One region of the Marinococcus sp. LNHM4E3-1 genome, then DNA from elsewhere that is predicted to be linked to it. Evidence: predicted binding sites of a transcription regulator. Region 1 holds the regulator's gene; the other holds the start of a gene.
The links. Region 1 encodes NrdR, which represses ribonucleotide reductase genes. Its sites were predicted from a motif close to AACACNATATATNGTGTT; they were not measured.

Region 1 (9,643 bases):
ATGACGTAAAAGAAGTGACAGATCTTTTCCGCGAGCTGGAGTTTCAAACGCTGTTAAACAAATTTGATGACGTTGATGAAGCGCAGCAGACATTCGATGAGCTGGCATACAAGCATGTAAAAGACGTGCAGGAGGATATGCTCGTTTCCCCGTCTGCCCTGGTGGTGGAAGTGCCGGAAGAAAATTATCACCACGGGAGTATCTGGGGCATAGCGGTTATTAATGAAACCGGCCGGTATTTTGTTTCCACAGAAGACGCGCTGCAGAGTGAAGCATTCCAGGAATGGGCTAAAGACGAATCCAAAGAAAAATATACGTTTGATACAAAGCGTGCTGTCGTTGCTCTGGGCTGGAAAGGCGTGGAACTCCGGGGTATCACCCATGATACGCTGATAGCCTCCTATTTAATTGATCCCTCTGTATCTTCGCATCACGTATCTGATATAGCAAAACGTCGGAATCTGCAGGTGGTGGACACCGACGAAGCTGTTTACGGTAAAGGGGCCAAACGTACGAAGCCGGAGGAAGAAGCACTGGCAGAGCATCTGATCCGGAAAGGTGAAGCCGTCTACCGGCTGCAGGGGAAAATTGAAGAGGACTTAAAACAGAACGAGCAGCTCGAACTGTTTAAGGAGCTGGAAATGCCGCTGTCGCTTGTACTCGGACAGATGGAAACCCAGGGCATCTCTGTGGACCGTTCGCAGCTTGAGGTGATCGGTGATGAGCTGGACGGCCGCCTCACAGAGCTTGAAAAAGAAATTTACAAACAAGCCGGGCGTGAATTTAACATTAATTCGCCGAAGCAGCTTGGGCCAATTCTGTTTGAAGAGCTCGGACTGCCGGCTGTTAAGAAAACGAAAACCGGCTATTCCACGTCGGCGGATGTGCTCGAGAAACTGAGTGACCAGCATGAAATTATTCCAAGTCTGTTGTTGTACCGCCAGATTTCGAAGCTGCGTTCGACATATATTGAGGGGCTCCTAAAAGTTATTCACCCAACTACGGGCAAAATTCATACGATGTTCAACCAGGCGATTACGCAGACAGGACGGCTGAGTTCTACTGAGCCGAATCTGCAGAACATCCCAATCCGCCTTGAAGAAGGCCGGCGTATCCGGAAGGCTTTCATTCCTTCTGAATCCGGGTGGTCTATTTTATCGGCAGACTATTCACAGATTGAACTCCGGGTGCTCGCTCATATTGCAGATGATGAGGGGCTCAAGGAAGCTTTCCAGAACAATATGGACATTCATACAAAAACTGCGATGGATGTGTTTGGCGTAGGGCACGACGAAGTGACATCCAACATGCGCAGAAGTGCGAAAGCTGTAAATTTCGGAATCGTTTACGGCATTTCGGATTACGGCCTTTCGCAGAGCCTTGGCATTACGAGAAACGAAGCGAAAGAATTTATTGAGAGCTATTTAAAAAGCTATCCCAACGTGCAGAATTACATGAATGAGATCAAGGATGAAGCGAGACGCGACGGGTTTGTAACGACACTTCTGCACCGCCGCAGGTATCTGCCCGACATGAACAGCCGCAACTTTAACCAGCGCAGCTTTGCAGAAAGAACAGCTATGAACACTCCTATTCAGGGCACGGCGGCTGATATTATTAAAAAAGCGATGGTGGATGTAAGCAAAGCCCTTGAAGAAAAAGGACTGAACAGCCGGCTGCTGCTGCAGGTACACGACGAATTGATCTTTGAAGTACCCGAAAATGAAGTGAAAACCATGCAGGAGCTTGTCCCGGAGCTGATGGAGCAGACAATTGAACTGTCGGTGCCTTTAAAAGCAGACGTGGCCCAGGGCCCGACATGGTATGATGCGAAATAAGGAGAGAGAACGATGCCTGAATTACCGGAAGTAGAAACGGTCCGGCGGAATTTAGAAGACACGGCCGTTGGAAAAACGGTGGAGACCGTGAAAGTATACTGGCCTAATATTATTAAACGCCCCGATGACCATGAAGCCTTTTCAATGATGCTTGGAGGAAAGACGATCGAGCGCGTGCACCGTAAAGGGAAATTTTTAGTAATTTATCTTGAAGATCTGGCTGTTGTTTCCCACTTGCGTATGGAAGGACGTTACGAATGGAGTGACGGCGGGGAGCCGGATAAACACACGCATGTGCGCTTTTATTTCACCGACGGTACGGAGCTCCGCTACCGTGACGTGCGTAAATTCGGCACGATGCACGTGTTCAGCCGAGGAGAGGAGTGGAACGAAAAACCGCTGAACCAGCTCGGGGCGGAGCCTTATCGTGATGCTTCTTTTACCGCTGATTACCTGCACGCCCGGTTTCAAAAAACCTCGCGCAGTATTAAGGCGGTACTGCTCGACCAATCAATTATTGCAGGTCTCGGAAACATTTATGTGGATGAAGCGCTGTTCCGGGCGGGTGTTCTGCCGGACGCTCCGGCCGCAGGACTTGAAAAGCCTGTGGTAGAAATCCTTCGAAAGCAGATCACAGAAGTGATCGAAGAGGCAGTCAAACAGGGAGGAAGCACGGTACGCTCCTATGTGAATGGAGACGGACAGGCCGGCGCTTTTCAATTAAATCTGTTTGTATATGGAAGAAAAGGGGAGCCGTGCAAAGTATGCAGTCATGAAATTGAGCGGGCTGTAGTAGCGGGCCGGGGTACGCACTACTGTCCAGTCTGCCAGACGAAGGAGGGGACGGAATGGTTATCGGCCTTACAGGCGGAATAGCAAGCGGTAAGTCACTGGTGGCAGACGCTCTGCGGGAGCAGGGCCTTCCCGTGATTGATGCTGATGTGATTTCACGGGAAGTGGTGGAGCCGGGGGAGCCTGCCCTGGAGCAGATTATTGAGCACTTCGGCCCGGAAATTCTCCAGTTTGATGGAACGCTCGATAGAAAAAAATTAGGCTCTGTCATTTTTAATGATACTGAAAAACGCCAGGTGCTTAATCAAATTATTCACCCGGCTGTCAGGCAGCGCATGATGAGCAAACGGGATGATCTCGTACGTGAAGGAAATGAACATGTCGTGCTCGACATCCCGCTTCTGCTCGAAAACAATTTAAACTTTCTGGTCGACCGCATTATCGTCGTTTATGTCAATGAAGCAACGCAAAAGCAGCGGCTCGTGGAGCGTGACGGCCGGGGAGAAGAAGATGCGGCTGCGAGAATCAAATCGCAAATGCCTCTCGGAGAAAAAAGAGAGCTGGCGGATGCAGTGATCGATAATTCGGGGACAGAAAAGGAAACCAAAACCCAGGTGAACGAGCTGCTCCATCAATGGAAAATAAAATAAAAACGGATGGATAACCACTTTTCGTAAAAGAAAGTGGTTATTTTTTAAAAATAGGTTGCAAGAATGCGCTATCAATGTGTTATACTATTTTTAGATTTTACTTATAAAAGTATAACATATTTCCAGAGGAGGATATTAAATGAAAACAAGCATAGCGATCAACGGTTTCGGACGAATTGGGCGTATGGTTTTTCGAAAGGCAATGATGGACCCTGAAATTGAAGTGAAAGCCATCAATGCCATGTATCCTCCTGAAACGCTGGCTCATTTAGTGAAATACGATAGTGTGCACGGTCCGTTTCCGCTTGAAGTAAAATCCGAAGGGGACGAAATGATCGTGGACGGAAAACGGATCCGCCTGCTTCAAAACCGAAATCCCCTCGAACTTCCGTGGGAAGAACTGGGTGTAGATATTGTGGTCGAAGCGACGGGGAAATTCAACCGTGGCCCTGACGCTGAAATGCATATAGAAGCCGGAGCTAAAAAAGTCGTGCTGACTGCTCCCGGCAAAGAAGTCGATACAACCATCGTAATGGGAGTAAACGAAAAAGACTACGATCCGGAACGCCACCACGTAATCTCAAACGCATCCTGCACGACGAACTGCCTTGCGCCGGTCGTCAAGGTGCTTGAGGATAACATCGGTATTGAAAGCGGTTTAATAACAACTGTACATGCATACACCAATGACCAGAACAATATGGATAATCCCCACAAGGATTTGCGCCGGGCGAGAGCCTGCGGCCAGTCGATTATCCCGACGTCTACCGGAGCAGCTAAAGCTCTTTCAGAAGTGATTCCTTCCATGGAGGGAAAAATGAATGGTATGGCTCTCCGGGTGCCAACGCCGAACGTGTCACTTGTGGATATGGTCATTGATATGAAGCGCCCGGTCACCGAAGAAGAGATCAACCAAACGCTGAAAACAGCTTCTGAGCAAAAGTTAAAGGGTATTATTTCCTACTGCGAGGACCCGCTCGTATCAACAGATTTTAATGGAAACGAAAATTCATCTATTATAGATGCTCTCTCCACCATGGTCATTAACGACCGCCAGGTTAAAGTGCTTGCATGGTACGATAATGAGTGGGGCTACTCCTGCCGGGTAGTGGATCTGGTAAAAATGGTCGGAGAACCAGCTGTCGGCTACTCCTCCGTCGCTTCGTTTTAAAAATCGTTAATGTGGGAAAGCGTCCCGTAAGTGGGGCGCTTTTTTGTTTATCCTCTATGGGGAATTATGTACAGAAGTTATGGAGTATATACAGGCATTAAAGCCCTGGATCAAAGCTTTAAAGATGCTGCATGTGAAAACTGGTTGCAAATTGCAAATAAACATCGTATACTGAATTTCGTGCCTGTGCGTCCTTGAATTTGACGGCAGAAATGCACAGTTTTCAGGCGTATACAGGTATACTAGCGGTTACTGTAAGGGTTAGTGCCAAATTGGACTAACTTTCCCCCAGAGTAGCCTTTAAAACGTGACGGGCCGATAAAAATACAACGACCTAATGATGTAATAAAAAGAAACAAAGGGGGAAACGTACCATGGAAACAATGGGACGCCATGTCATTTCCGAGCTCTGGGGTTGTGACGAAGAAACTTTAAACAATGTAAATGCAATCGAACGTATCTTTGTAAACGCCGCTTTAAAAGCAGGCGCTGAAATAAGAGAAGTGATTTTTCATAAATTTGCACCGCAGGGTGTAAGCGGAGTAGTCATCATTTCAGAATCGCATTTAACGATTCACAGCTTTCCGGAACACGGCTATGCAAGCATCGATGTGTATACTTGCGGAGACCATATTGATCCGAACACGGCGGCTAAATATATTGCCGGTTCACTCGGTGCCGAAGCGGAAGAAACAATAGAAATCCCCCGCGGTACAGGCCCTATCCGTGTAGAGCGCCCGGAAGCGAATGCCCTATAATACGCATACGAACACCGTTTAAGCACAGGTAGCTGCTTGAACGGTTTTTTATTGCCTGCAGTACAAGGGATTCAAAGAAATACACAAATTGTCATCCTCCCGCCAGGAGCGAATGTGATATGATAGAACCAATAAAAATAGAGACCGCCCATCAAATTGGAGATGATAATAATGAAATGCCCTGTATGCTACTCCAATGGCACACGTGTATTGGATTCGAGGCCGAGCAATGAAGGCCGTTCCATCCGGCGCCGGCGTCAGTGTGATACGTGCCACCACCGCTTCACTACATTTGAAATTGTGGAAGAACTGCCGCTTGTCGTAGTGAAAAAAAATGGGAACCGGGAGGAATTCAGCCGGGAAAAAATGCTGAGAGGCTTGATCAGAGCCTGTGAAAAGCGGCCAATCCCAATGGAAACGCTCGAGGGCATCGTTTCGAGGGTTGAAAATAAACTGCGGGAAGAAGGACGAACAGAAGTGAAAAGCGAGGAAGCCGGGGAGCTTGTCATGGAAGAGCTAGCGGATATTGATGAAATCGCTTATGTCCGTTTTGCTTCTGTTTACCGGCAGTTTCGTGATATAAATGTATTCATCAATGAATTAAAAGAACTGATTGATAAAGAAAATAAAGAAGATTCATCAAAATCATAAAAAGGAGGGCGGCGCTTTGAGTCTGCATTGGATGGAAGTAAAACCGGTGGACGGGTACTACGTTCGCACAAGTAAAGAATTCAGCGAGAGCACGGATAAAACGATGTCTATGCTCTACCAGCCGTTAGTCGGAAGCAAAGCGATCGCTCTCTACCAGACTCTGCAGAATAAGCTTGAAAAAGACTGCTATGAAAGCTCCGAAGCAACCCATCATGAACTGATGGCTTTTTTGCAGATGCCTTTAAATGAGATTTACGCTGCCCGCCGCCTGCTTGAAGGCATCGGGCTTCTCAGGGTTTATGAACTCGAAACACACTCACAGGATAAAACATTTGTTTATGATATCCAGCCGCCTATGTCGCCGCGGGCTTTTTTTCAGGACGATGTGTTAAGCGTATTTTTATATAACCGTCTTGGGAAAAGCAAATACATTCAGCTGCGCCAGCGTTTTGGCATTTCGGCTGTGCCTGAAGGAGCAGAAGAAATTACGGCTTCGTTCAATGAAGTATTTGCTTCCCTGCATGCGTCGGAAATGGCTTCCGAGCCGCCTCCGGCAGATGAAGGAACAGAATTTGTCGGTGGCAGTGAGCCGTCGCGCCTGCAGCTTGAAGAGAATGGATTCGACATGGAGCTGCTAAAAGCTTCGCTTCCTTCCTTTCTCGACAGCTCCCGGCTGTTAACACCTTCGCTGCAGCAGACCGTCCGCCGGCTTGCTTTTGTGTATCAGCTATCGCCGATTGATATGGGAAAAGTGATTCAGGAGTCCCTATCAGCAGACGATGAAGTAAATATAGAAGACCTGCGTAAAAAGGCAAAAAATCATTACCGTATGGAGCACGGAGCAGCCCCGCCTGCGCTCGGGAACCGTACAGAAAGTCAGGAGCCGGCACCGGCAAAGGGCCGCCCGGTGTCTGAACAGGAGCAAATGAAGCAGTTTTATGAACAGACGTCCCCCGTGACGTTTCTTCGTTCGGTGGCCGAAGGAGCTACTGTGCCGGAGTCGGATATCCATCTCGTGGAGGAGCTTTTATTCAGCTACCGTTTATCCCCGGGAGTTGTGAACGTGTTGACAGATTACGTGATGAAGAAAAATAATATGAAATTAAGCAAAGCGCTTGTCTATAAAATTGCCGGCCAGTGGACAAGAAAAAAAGTACATACCGTAGAGGATGCCATGAAGCTCGCAAAGGAAGAACACAAGCAGGCCCAGGAACGCCAGGCACCTAAAAACAATTATACGAATAAGCGGTCTCAGGGCTACGTCCGAAACGATAAGCTGCCTAAGTGGCTGGAAAAAGAAGAGCAGGCAGAGAATAAACCGGCAGAAGGTGAAAATTCCACGCAGGAGGAGCAGCTGTCGAAGGAAAGAGAGCGCTTTGAAGAAATGCTTAAGGAACGACGGGAAAGAGCAAACCGTTAAAAGAAAGGAGGCGGCTGGATGGATTCGATCGGATCCTCGTTGAACAGATGGATGGATAAGGATTGGAAGGAACGGATGGCCAGACTTGAAAAAGAAGTGTTTGCCTATCCGGGAGTTATCGATTTCAAGCGCCGTCATCCGCACATACCAGCGGAAGAATACGAAAAAAACAAGGCAGCTTTATTTGAGTATAAAAGGGAGCGCAGTAACTGCGATGCCTGTCCTGGGCTTGAAAACTGCCCGAACCTGATGCAGGGCTATCAGCCGGAATTGATGGAAGACAAAGGGAAAGTAACGGTTGCCTATCACCGCTGTTCATTAAAGATACACGATGATGAAAAGAAAAAAAGACAGGCACTTATTAAAAGCTATTATATTCCAAAAGAGATACTGCATGCTTCCTTTGACCAGGTGGATATGGACCATGAATCAAGAGCGAAGGCAGGAACCGCAGCACTGCATTTCGCATCGACCACCGTGCCCGGAGAAGACGGACAGGGGCTTTACCTGTATGGAAAATTCGGGGTCGGTAAAACGTATATTGCCGGAGCCATCATGAATGAACTGGCGGAGCGAAACATCGGCTCGATGATTGTACACGTGCCGGACTTTTTCCGTGAGATCAAAGAATCGCTTTCGGATAATACGGTGAGGGAAAAGGTGGACAGCGTCAAAGGCGTGCCGGTGCTCATACTCGACGATCTTGGAGCCGAATCGATGAGTGCCTGGACAAGAGACGATATTTTAGGAGTTATTCTGCAGTACCGGATGATGGAAAAGCTTCCTACTGTTTATACTTCCAACTATGATTACAGTGAACTTGAAGAGCATTTGACGTATTCCCAGAAGGGTGGTAACGAGCGGCTGAAAGCTAAGCGTATCATGGAGCGCATCCGCCCTTTCACAGAAGAAGTGTTCATGGACGGACAGAACCGCCGGGGATAATTGGAAATGCATAGGGCATTCTAAGTGTATAATACAAATAAATATGCTACCATGATGATAGCGCCCAGCATGCAGAAAATGGGTTGGATTCGCGGTATTTTCATGCGAGCGCCACAAAGGAATTTTCTGGAGGGTATACAAATGAGCATTGATGGAATACTGGAACGTGCATTAAACGGAGAACGACTGACAATGGATGACGCTGTGCGCTTGTATGAAAGCGATGAAATAGAAAAAATGGGAGCTGCCGCAGATGAAATTAAAAAACGCTGGCACCCCGAGCCTGTTGCTACCTTTAACATAGGACGGAATGTCAATTACACAAACGTCTGCGATACCTTCTGCCGTTTCTGTGCATTTTACCGCCGGCCGGGATCGGAAGAGGGATACCTTCTTTCGGATGACCAGATTCTGCAGAAGATTAAAGAGCTTCAGGATGTAGGAGGAGACGAAATTTTAATGCAGGGCGGGACCAACCCGAACCTCCCATTTGAATACTATACGAACCTGCTCAAAAAAATTAAAAGTCATTTCCCTGATGTGACGATGCACTCGTTTACACCGGCAGAGGTGTACAAAATGATGGAAGTGTCCGGCCTGTCCTTGAGAGAGGTATTAACGGCTCTTCACGAAGCAGGTTTGGATTCACTTCCGGGCGGCGGCGCCGAAATTCTCACAGAGAAAACGAGAAAACGGATCAGCCGCCTGAAATGCACGGCCGACCAATGGATTGACTGCATGAAAATGGCTAAAGAGGTCGGTATGCACGGCACTGCAACGATGGTTATCGGCTTTGGCGAATCCAATGAAGAGCGGGCAGAACACCTGTGGCGCATTCGTGAGGCGCAGGATGAATCCAACTGCTTTTTGGCTTTCATATCCTGGACCTTCCAGCAGGATTACACAAGCATGAAAGGCGAGCGTATTACACCGGAAGGCTATCTCCGTAACGTTGCCATTTCACGCTTGTTCCTGGACAATATCCCGAACTTCCAGTCCTCCTGGGTAACAGCAGGACCAGAAACGGGGAAACGCTCCCTTTCCTACGGCTGTAACGACTTTGGCAGTACTATGATGGAAGAGAACGTTGTTTCTTCAGCCGGTACCACACACAAAGTGAACATCAACCGTATTCTTCGTTTAATACGGGAAGCAGGCTACACGCCGGCTCAACGTAATACGAAGTATCATACACTCCGGGTGTTTGAGGGAGAAGAGAACAGCGAAAAAGACTTTGTAATGCAAAACTAAATACAGGTTGCATGAAAAGAAGCTTTTCGCTATGCTGAAATAGCGAAAAGGAAAATGCAAGGATGAGGCCATGAAAATAAAACAGGCGTCCCAGAGAAGAGAACCATGGCTGGAAGTTCTCTACGAACCGTTTTATTTTTACCCCCTCGGAGCTTCGGCAGGGAACA
Region 2 (9,643 bases), on a different contig from region 1:
ACCATACATACTGGAGACAACAGGTGCTTACGGCTTTCCAGCCGTGGGCACCTTTTTTCGTTCGCGGCGCAGAGAAAAACGGCGCCGGCTTTCCGCCGGGGGAAGTTTTGCATTGACACAACATTTGAATAATGGTTAAAATGTTGCATAAGGGAAAGAATCGTGAAGCCAATCAGATTACAAAGGGGGCAGCGTATGGAACCAAATGTCATTTATGCATTTTTGTTAACACTTGGAGCCGGGCTTGCCACAGGAATCGGAAGTATACTGGCTTTTTTCACTTCTACGACAAATACCCGGTTTTTGGCTTTTTCGCTCGGTTTTTCCGGAGGTGTGATGATTTATGTCTCCATGGTGGAGATATTTTTTAAGGCACAGGAGTCGCTGGTCGGGGCGCTCGGAGAAGTCGGAGGCCAGTGGGTTACCGTCGGGGGATTTTTTGGAGGGATGATTTTTATTGCCGCCATTGACCGGCTCGTCCCCCAAAAAGGAAATCCGCATGAAGTAAAGCGGGTGGAAGATATGCATATGTCAAAGGAAGAGCTTGAACGCCAGGGCCTTATGAAAATGGGGACCTTCACAGCTCTTGCTATTGCTATACATAACTTTCCTGAAGGTATCGCTACGTTTACCTCTGCTCTGAATGACCCGGGCCTTGGACTTGCGATCGCTCTTGCGATCGCGATACACAATATTCCTGAAGGGGTAGCTGTTTCGGTACCGATTTATTTTGCGACCGGAAGCAAACGCAAAGCATTCCGACTTTCATTTTTATCAGGATTATCAGAGCCGGCTGGTGCTATTCTGGCTTTTCTTCTGCTCATGCCGTTTTTGACCGATACGCTGTTTGGAATCATTTTCGCTGCTGTGGCTGGCATTATGGTATTCATTTCTCTGGATGAACTGCTGCCGGCGGCAAAAAAATATGATGAAACCCACGTATCGATTTACGGGGTAGTGAGTGGTATGGCCGTAATGGCCTTGAGTCTGCTGCTGTTTATTTAAGTGTATGAAAGCAAGAGGCCGCGACCGGCCTCTGTTTTTTTGATTGACACCCAATTTTTCTTTTTGTATATTATTACTTGCCGTAAACGTTCGCTAGTGTAGCTCAGCTGGTAGAGCAGTTGCCTCGTAAGCATCAGGTCGCAGGTTCAAGTCCTGTCACTAGCACCATTCATATCATTACAGCGCCCATACAGATGGGTGCTTTTTTGTTTTAAACCGGTCTAAAAAGAGAAAAGACCAATGAGGAAATATTTTGGCCTCTTTTTGATGAAAAGATGGGCAATAAGAAAAGAAAATGATACGTTGATATAAGATAAAGTCGAAAGGGAGGGGTAGTTTGAGATCCCCGGTGCTGTTTACGTTTAATATAATATTTTTAGTTTTGGCTGCGGCGACTGCCGGTTTTTTCCTGTGGCTTGGCGGATCTACATTTTACGTTATCGTCGCAGCAATTGGCATGCTGAGTGCTCTGCTTGGAGCGTACCAGACGGGCAGAAAAAAGCCAGGCTATAAAAAGAAATCAAAAGAAAAATCAGGAGGAAAGTCATGAACACAAATGCAGCTGTAAAATTCTTTTATTGGTTCGAAGGGTTTATTGTGGTGCTAAGTCTGATTCTCGGCGTTTTCTTCGTCATTTCCGGAGAATGGATGTGGAGCATCGTCATGGTCATTATTGCGATGTCCTGTATTGTTACGCTAGTAATGATATCAAAAGCGTTAAAAAAGCAGCAGTGGTGAAGCTGGAATAAAGAATAGTAGGAGGCAGACCGTTATGCCGACGTTTGCAAGAACAGCATTAATTGTAGGGGGTGTGGCTTCAATAGGAATACTGGCGATTGTGCTTTTCTATTGGACCCGTCTTCCCTACATTGTGCCCCAGTTTTTCGACGCCACCGGAGACCCGAACGAATATGCTGCAAAGTATTATTTATTTGTTCCGCCGCTGGCGTTGATCGCTATCTGGATCGGGGCGTATTTTTCTCTCCGCTACCCGGGATGGTTCCGTCTGCCGGTGCGAATGAATGAGCATCAAATAGAAGTGTTTAAGCGGGAGGGACAGATTCTCATTTCTGTGCTCCTCGTAGAGCTGTCGCTCGGATTTGTCTATGTTCAGTGGCAGACCGTCCGTACGGCCCTGAATGAAAGCGAGGGACTCGGGTGGTTTTTTCCTTCATTTTTCCTTATTTGTTTAATTGGAACCGCTGTTTATTTCACATGGAGAACAATCACTTTGTGGGGTAAAGCTTCGAACCAACGTTCTTCATCATAATAGACTGCCATCCGGCAGCGTATCGAGGGATGCCTAATGGAACAAGCACGTATACTGATTGTTGAAGATGAAGAAAAAATTGCGCGGGTGCTTGAGCTTGAACTCACCTACGAAAATTATTATGTTCAGAAAGCTTCTGACGGTCTTGAGGGGTTTGCCATGTACCAGGCGGAGCCGTGGGATTTAATTATTCTTGATATTATGCTTCCGGGCATCAGCGGTATTGAACTGCTGCGCCGGATACGAAGCCAGAACACAAAAACAGCGGTTCTGCTTGTTACTGCTAAAGATTCTGTGGAGGATAAAGTTTCCGGACTCGACCTCGGGGCCAACGATTACATTACAAAGCCGTTCCAAATTGAAGAACTTCTCGCCCGTGTCCGTTCCTCGCTCCGCTTTCAGGCAGAAGCAGCTTTGAAAGCCGAAGCAGAGCAGTGGCTCTCTGTGGGCGAAGTGCGGCTGAATGAGTCGGCCAGGGAAGTGTATGCCGGCGGGGAACCGATAGAGCTGACGCGCAGAGAGTTTGACCTGCTTTCCTATCTGTTGAAAAACAAAAAGCAGGTGCTGTCCCGGGACCAGATTTTAGAGCAGGTGTGGGGCTTTGATTATTTCGGGGAAACGAACGTGGTGGACGTATACATTCGTTATCTGCGCAACAAAATTGATAAACCATTTGGGACCGCGCATATCCAGACTGTGCGCGGCGTTGGCTACGTGGTGAAGGACTTCTCATGAAGCTTGGAAATAAAATTCATTTATATACATCGGTGCTCGTATTTGTGCTCGTCGTTCTTTTAGTGCTTGCTATTTACTTTTCCTTTTCCCGCATGATGATCGGAAGTGAGGTGGAACAGACTGTAGAAGAAGGAAGACAGACAGCCTCCACGTTTAATGAATCCGCGGATAATTTTTCGGTCGAACAGCTGCTCCGGGCGTATACCCCAACGGAAGGGATGGCCAGAATTGTACTGCAGGATGAGTCGGAGGCAGCGACGGTAACTTCCCCGGAAGAGGGAAGCTTAACGGGGGAGCCCGTTCAATATTATTCCGAAGAATATGAACGGGTGGTGGAACATAACGGGGAGCGGTACGCATTCGTTTCGGTGCCGGTCATATGGACAGATGGACAGGTGGCAAACATTCAGATTACCGACAGCCTCCGCCAGACAGAAGAAAATCTGGCGGTGCTCCGGATAATATTAATAGTCGCTACTATTGCGGCTGTCATCCCGGTCTTTCTCTCGGCACGCTTATTGAGCACGGTAATCCTCCGTCCAATCGCAGCGCTGTCAGCTACTATGCGTGATATCCAGACAAGCGGCAGATTCAAGCGGATTTCCACGTCGTCGAAGTCCAGGGATGAAATCGAGCAGCTGGGGGAGACGTTTAATGAAATGATTGAGCGTCTCGAAGAAAATTATCATAAACAGGAGCAGTTTGTATCCAACGCGTCGCATGAGTTAAAAACGCCGCTGACTGTGATTGAATCATACGCCAGCCTGCTGCAGAGAAGAGGAGCCTCACGTCCCGAAATCATTGAAGAATCGGTGGAAGCCATTCATTCCGAAGCGGTGAGGATGAGGGAGCTGACCCAGCAGCTTCTGCTGCTTGCCCGTCAGAATGAAAAAGAAAACCTCCATATTACCGAAGTGGACCTGGAGACGGTGGCGGCAGATGCTGTGGAAAACTACCGCAGCAGCTACCACCGGGAGATCGAATTAACCGGGGAGCCGGCAATCGTTCAGACTGATCCCGACAAAGTGAAGCAGCTGTTGTATATCCTGCTTGATAATGCCCGGAAATACAGCAGTGATGTCATTGATGTAAAAATCGAAACGACAGATACAGAACCGGTCATCGCTGTGATTGACCGGGGCATCGGTATTCCGGAAAAGGATATTGAACGAGTTTTCGAACGCTTTTACCGGGTGGATGAGTCGAGAACACGGGCAAGCGGGGGCTACGGGCTCGGTTTGTCGCTTGCCAGAGATATTACTGAAGCTCTCGGCGCACGCATCACAATTGAAAGCACGCACGGCCAGGGAACGGCGGTCCGCTTAATTTTTCCTATAACCAGTGAATGACTCTCCCTTTCTCATCAATTTCTCAGAATGAACGGATACAATAATAGCAACAGGGAGAGGGGGGCCTGCGGTGAAAAATGTTATCTTTCTGTTTGTGCTGGTGGCTGGTATCATAGTGGCCACTTTTGGGGCCTGGCGGTTTTCGCCGTATTTTACCCCGGAAATGTCGCCGGAGGAAATTGAACAGGCTGTTCAGGGACAGTATCAGGGTGACATCACTAGCGTGGAAAAACAAAACGGCACCTATGAGGTGATGACAGAGCTTGACCGAGGGACGTACCAGCTGCAGGTGGATGCTGAAGACGGAGCGGTTACAGGCGTCACACGGGTAGCGGGTAACAGTACTGGTGATACAGAAGCTCTAACAGAAGAAGAAGCGCGCACCCGGGCAGAAGAAGAGACTGACTTTTCTATTGAAGAAATCAGCCGGGAAACATGGGAAGGAACCGCCGTGTACGTAGTGGAGTTTGCCGAAGACGAAGCGTTGGAAGAAATGACTATCGATGCGCGGTCAGGAGATATTTTAGAAGAAAAAGCACAGGAAGAGCGTGAAGAAAGACGCCAGACAGTGCTTAGTGAACAGGAAGCCGCAGCTGTGGCGCAGGAGGAAGTGAACGGGGAAGTGGACGACGTTGATTTCGAAACGTCGGATGCTGGGGAGCCGTTTTACTACGTGGAGCTTGAACAAAATGATGACGACGAAGCTACGGTTCAGGTACACGGCATCACCGGAGAAATACTGTCAGTCACCTGGGATGATTAAACGGCAAAAGCTGCCTGGATGATTCCAGGTGGCTTTTTTTGTCTTTTTACTTGTTATGAGCCGTCCATGTATTTCTCATCAATTTCTCATTTTCTTGTAGGGATATTCTCATGTCGGGCCTCTATAGTAAAGGTGTAACAACAAATAAAGGGGGAAATGACCATGAAAGGGAAAGTACTTGCAGGCAGTCTCGCGGGGGTCACGGCGCTTGGTGCAGTTATTGGTGCAGGAGCTTACACGACCATGAATAGTGGCGTGGAAGCAGAAACCTCTTCAAACAAATCTTCAGAAGAAACAGCCGGAGAAAGTAACGAAAACAACAGCAGCTCTGGTGAGGAAAAAATTACTGCCGATGAAGCTGTACTGATTGCTGAGGAAGAAACGGGCGGTCAGGCGGTTGAGCTGGAACTGGATATGGAAGATCAGAAATACGATGTGGAGCTCGAAGGCGAACAAGAATACGATGTTGAAGTAGGAGCGTTCTCCGGCAATGTGACTGAAAAAGAAACCGATGATGATAAAGATAATGAAGAACCGCTGATCCAGGACGGGGACAGCGTCAGTTTAGAAGATATTGTGGCTTCGGGGATGGGCGAAGTTTCCGGAGAGCTGAATGAATGGGAGCTGGACCGTGAAGAGAACGGATACGACCTTTCGGTGGAAACGAACGAACAGGAAGGCGATTTCTTCATAAATGATGCAGACGGTACGATCGCTTCCAGAGATATTGAAGATGACGATGATGATGATAACAACGACGATGACGATAACGACAATTAAAGACTAACACCAACAGATGAACGGGGTCCGAAAGGAGTCTTCCAGGAATGGCACTACTGAGGGAAAAGGTGCTGCATTCACAGCTGCACCGGGCAAAAAGCATCTTATGGAACGAATGGCACCAGGAAAAACGGCCGGGATTCTGCCCTGGACTCAGAATAGGAGAGAGCGCACCGGCATTCTCACTGCCCAGCATGGACGGGGAAAATGTTACGTTAAACCAGCTGCTCCTCCAGGGTCCGGTAGTGCTTCTCTTCTGTTTTGGCGGCTGGATACATGCAGAAACAGAACGGCTGCGAAGCTATCAGGAGGCTTCCCCGCTGCTTCGGCAGATGGGAGCCCAGATCGTAGTAGCTGCCAGCGGGCAGGTATCCGCCCTTCAGAGAGAGCTGCAGCACATGTCTTTTACAGGAAAGGTGCTTGCAGACACAAATGCTGTGGCAGCCTCCTGGTATAATGCGTGCATCTCCTGCCGGGATCACCTGCTTCAGGACGTCCCGGAGGTTAAAGCGGCCCTGCGCCATGCCGGATATCATTCGTACTGCCCTGCAGACGTAACGTATGTGATCGATCAGGACGGCACCGTGGCAGTTTCTGTCTGGGAAGCCGCCCGGCCGGACCCCTACTGGATCGTCAACGAGCTAATTCAATTAAAAGAAAGATAAAACCCCGCCTGAAAAGGTGATGAAATATGGAGAAGCAGCCGGCGTAAGCGCGGGCTGCTTTTGTTTGAAATAATGCGTGATAAATTTTTCTGTACACTGAAAGTATCAAGAATTTACCGAAAATTATCCCGCTGTAAATAGAGAGCTGGACTAAATGCATGTCTGTATGTAGTAGTACAGACACTGGAAGTTTTTATAAACGACTAGATATAGAAGCAGGTCTTACTTACTGAAATTTTTTCTGTCAGAAAATGTGCACAATTTTAAGGGTAGAATCGAGGAGTATAAGGAAGTATGGCAGAGATTTTAATTGTCAAGAGGATGAAACGAAAAATATCTATATCATGTATGTTGAAAAAGAAGATTACACCATATATAGTAGTGGTATAAGAATGATGTACACATGTTCGTACATTTTAGAAAGTAAGGAGGGGATTCGATGATACCGATCATTTTTGATTCTATGACGGGCAACGTGAAGCGTTTTGCGGAAAAAATCCCGTTTGACCGGGTGTACAGTCTGAATGAAGCGGAACAAATCGATGAACCGTTTATCCTTATCACCTATACGAAGGGATTTGGAAATATCCCGGAATCCACCGAAGCATTTCTCGAAGAACATGCAGAGCAGCTTCTTGCTGTAGCATCGAGTGGAAACAAAGTATGGGGAGACAATTTCGCCAAAAGCGCCAATCAGATTGCAGTGAACTACAACGTTCCCATACTCCATAAATTCGAACTGAGCGGAACAAAAAACGATGTGTCCATTTTCGCAGAGGAGGCGATGAAAGTTGCAACAAACACAAACCACCGACTGGATCCAGTTAAACAATGAGATTATGTTCCAAAAGGACGGGTCCTTTCAATTTGAAAAAGACAAAGAAGCCGTTTATCAATACTTTATTCAATACGTCAATCAGCACACTGTTTTCTTTCACGATCTGAAAGAAAAGCTCGACTACCTGCTCGAAAATGACTTTTATGAAAAAGAATTCCTCGAGGCGTATTCATTTGAAGAAATTGAGCGCGTCTACAACCTGTGCTATGAAAAGAAATTCCGTTTTCCGTCATTCATGAGCGCGTTTAAATTTTACAATGATTATGCGCTGAAAACCAATGATCAGAAAATGATCCTTGAGCGCTTTGAAGACCGGGTGGCTGTTGTGGCCCTTTATTTCGGCAATGGAAACGCAGAAAAAGCTGAGCAGTTTGCAGAAATGATGATGAGCCAGGATTATCAGCCGAGCACCCCGACGTTCCTGAATGCCGGCAGAAAACGGCGCGGAGAATTAGTCAGCTGCTTCCTGCTGGAAGTAAACGACTCTTTAAATGATATCTCCCGGGCTGTCGATATCTCCATGCAGCTGTCCAAGGTAGGCGGCGGTGTGTCACTGAACTTATCGAAGCTCCGGGCAAAGGGCGAAGCCATTAAGGATGTGGAAAACGCGACAAAAGGTGTCGTCGGCGTAATGAAGCTGCTCGACAATGCTTTTCGTTATGCAGATCAGATGGGGCAGCGCCAGGGCTCCGGCGCGGCATATTTAAATATTTTTCACCGGGATATTCACGACTTCCTGGATTCAAAGAAAATTTCGGCCGATGAAGACGTGCGTGTTAAAACATTATCAATCGGAGTCGTGATTCCGGATAAATTCGTTGAGCTCGCCCGCCAGGATAAAGATATGTATCTGTTCTATCCGCACACAGTGTACCGGGCGTACGGTGAACATCTTGATGAAATGGATATGAGCGAAATGTACGACAAGCTCGTCGAGGACGACCGCGTGAAAAAAGACAAGGTCAATGCCCGCCGCATGCTTGAAAAGCTGGCGATTCTCCGGTCCGAATCCGGATACCCTTACCTGATGTTTCAGGATAACGTCAACCGGGCGCACGCGCTGAATAACGTGTCCAAAGTAAAATTCTCCAACCTTTGCTCTGAAGTCCTCCAGGCGTCTGAGGTATCAAGCTATACGGATTACGGCGAGGAAGATGAAGTCGGCCTAGATATTTCCTGCAACCTTGGTTCGTTGAACATTGCCAATGTTATGAAGCACAAAACGATCAAGGATACAGTGAAGCTCGCCACTGATTCTCTGACCCACGTAGCGACGCATACCAATATTACGAATGCTCCGGCTGTACGCCGCGGCAACCAGATGATGAAATCGATTGGCCTCGGTGCGATGAACCTGCACGGCTTTCTGGCACAGAACCATATCGCCTACGAAAGTGAGGAAGCAAGGGAATTCGCTGATTTCTTCTTTATGGCTGTGAACTTCTATTCCATTCAGCGTTCGATGGAGCTTGCAAAAGAAACAGGAGAGACGTTCTACGGCTTCGAAGGATCCAGTTATGCTGACGGCTCCTACTTTGACAAGTATTTGAACCGTTCTTACCTCCCGTCCTCTGCTAAAATTGCGGACCTGTTTGAAGGCATGGCCCTGCCGGATGCTGAAGACTGGGAAGAGCTGATGAAGCAGGTGCAGACGCACGGATTGTTCCACAGCTACCGCCTGGCAATCGCACCAACCGGCTCCATTTCCTACGTACAGTCGGCTACTGCTTCTGTTATGCCGATTATGGAGCGGATTGAAGAACGGACGTACGGCAACTCGAAAACGTATTACCCGATGCCGGGCCTTGCGCCGGATAATTGGTTCTACTACAAAGCGGCATATGACATGGATATGTTCAACGTTGTGGATATGATCGCAGCTATCCAGGAGCACATCGATCAGGGCATCAGCTTCACTCTCTTTGTGCGTGACACCATCACCACGAGAGACCTGAACCGAATTGATCTCTATGCCCACCATAAAGGTATCAAGACGATTTACTATGCGCGGACAAAAGACACAGGACAGGACGACTGCCTCTCCTGCGTCGTGTAAAGAAAGGAGCATCACCCCATGAATCAAATATTTGACGCAGCCGACTGGTCAAAACAAGACGACGACTTTACGCAGATGTTTTACAGCCAGAACGTAAAACAGTTCTGGCTTCCAGAGGAAATATCACTAAACGGGGATCTGCTCACGTGGAAATATTTATCCGATGAAGAAAAAGACACGTA

Region 2: nrdI (class Ib ribonucleoside-diphosphate reductase assembly flavoprotein NrdI) is a predicted target of NrdR. The motif match lies at 6,933-6,950, and genes of this name have one in related genera.

What each region holds. Positions count from the first base shown of each region.
Region 1 is NZ_JBQLID010000006.1:46,523-56,165, forward strand. Features, by position in the region: gene polA (DNA polymerase I) at 1-1,838, shown strand, start outside; gene mutM (DNA-formamidopyrimidine glycosylase) at 1,851-2,714, shown strand; gene coaE (dephospho-CoA kinase) at 2,687-3,280, shown strand; gene ACTRXI_RS08035 (glyceraldehyde-3-phosphate dehydrogenase) at 3,420-4,451, shown strand; gene speD (adenosylmethionine decarboxylase) at 4,826-5,209, shown strand; gene nrdR (transcriptional regulator NrdR) at 5,381-5,860, shown strand; gene ACTRXI_RS08050 (replication initiation and membrane attachment family protein) at 5,877-7,280, shown strand; gene dnaI (primosomal protein DnaI) at 7,299-8,225, shown strand; gene mqnC (cyclic dehypoxanthinyl futalosine synthase) at 8,367-9,476, shown strand; T-box leader at 9,527-9,643, shown strand, end outside.
Region 2 is NZ_JBQLID010000012.1:3,056-12,698, reverse strand. Features, by position in the region: RNA gene ssrA (transfer-messenger RNA) at 1-4, shown strand, start outside; gene zupT (zinc transporter ZupT) at 196-1,005, shown strand; tRNA gene ACTRXI_RS12595 (tRNA-Thr) at 1,098-1,173, shown strand; gene ACTRXI_RS12590 (hypothetical protein) at 1,343-1,555, shown strand; gene ACTRXI_RS12585 (hypothetical protein) at 1,552-1,743, shown strand; gene ACTRXI_RS12580 (DUF1648 domain-containing protein) at 1,778-2,275, shown strand; gene ACTRXI_RS12575 (response regulator transcription factor) at 2,312-3,010, shown strand; gene ACTRXI_RS12570 (sensor histidine kinase) at 3,007-4,359, shown strand; gene ACTRXI_RS12565 (PepSY domain-containing protein) at 4,430-5,122, shown strand; gene ACTRXI_RS12560 (PepSY domain-containing protein) at 5,285-5,902, shown strand; gene ACTRXI_RS12555 (redoxin domain-containing protein) at 5,950-6,567, shown strand; gene nrdI (class Ib ribonucleoside-diphosphate reductase assembly flavoprotein NrdI) at 7,007-7,402, shown strand; gene nrdE (class 1b ribonucleoside-diphosphate reductase subunit alpha) at 7,407-9,461, shown strand; gene nrdF (class 1b ribonucleoside-diphosphate reductase subunit beta) at 9,480-9,643, shown strand, end outside.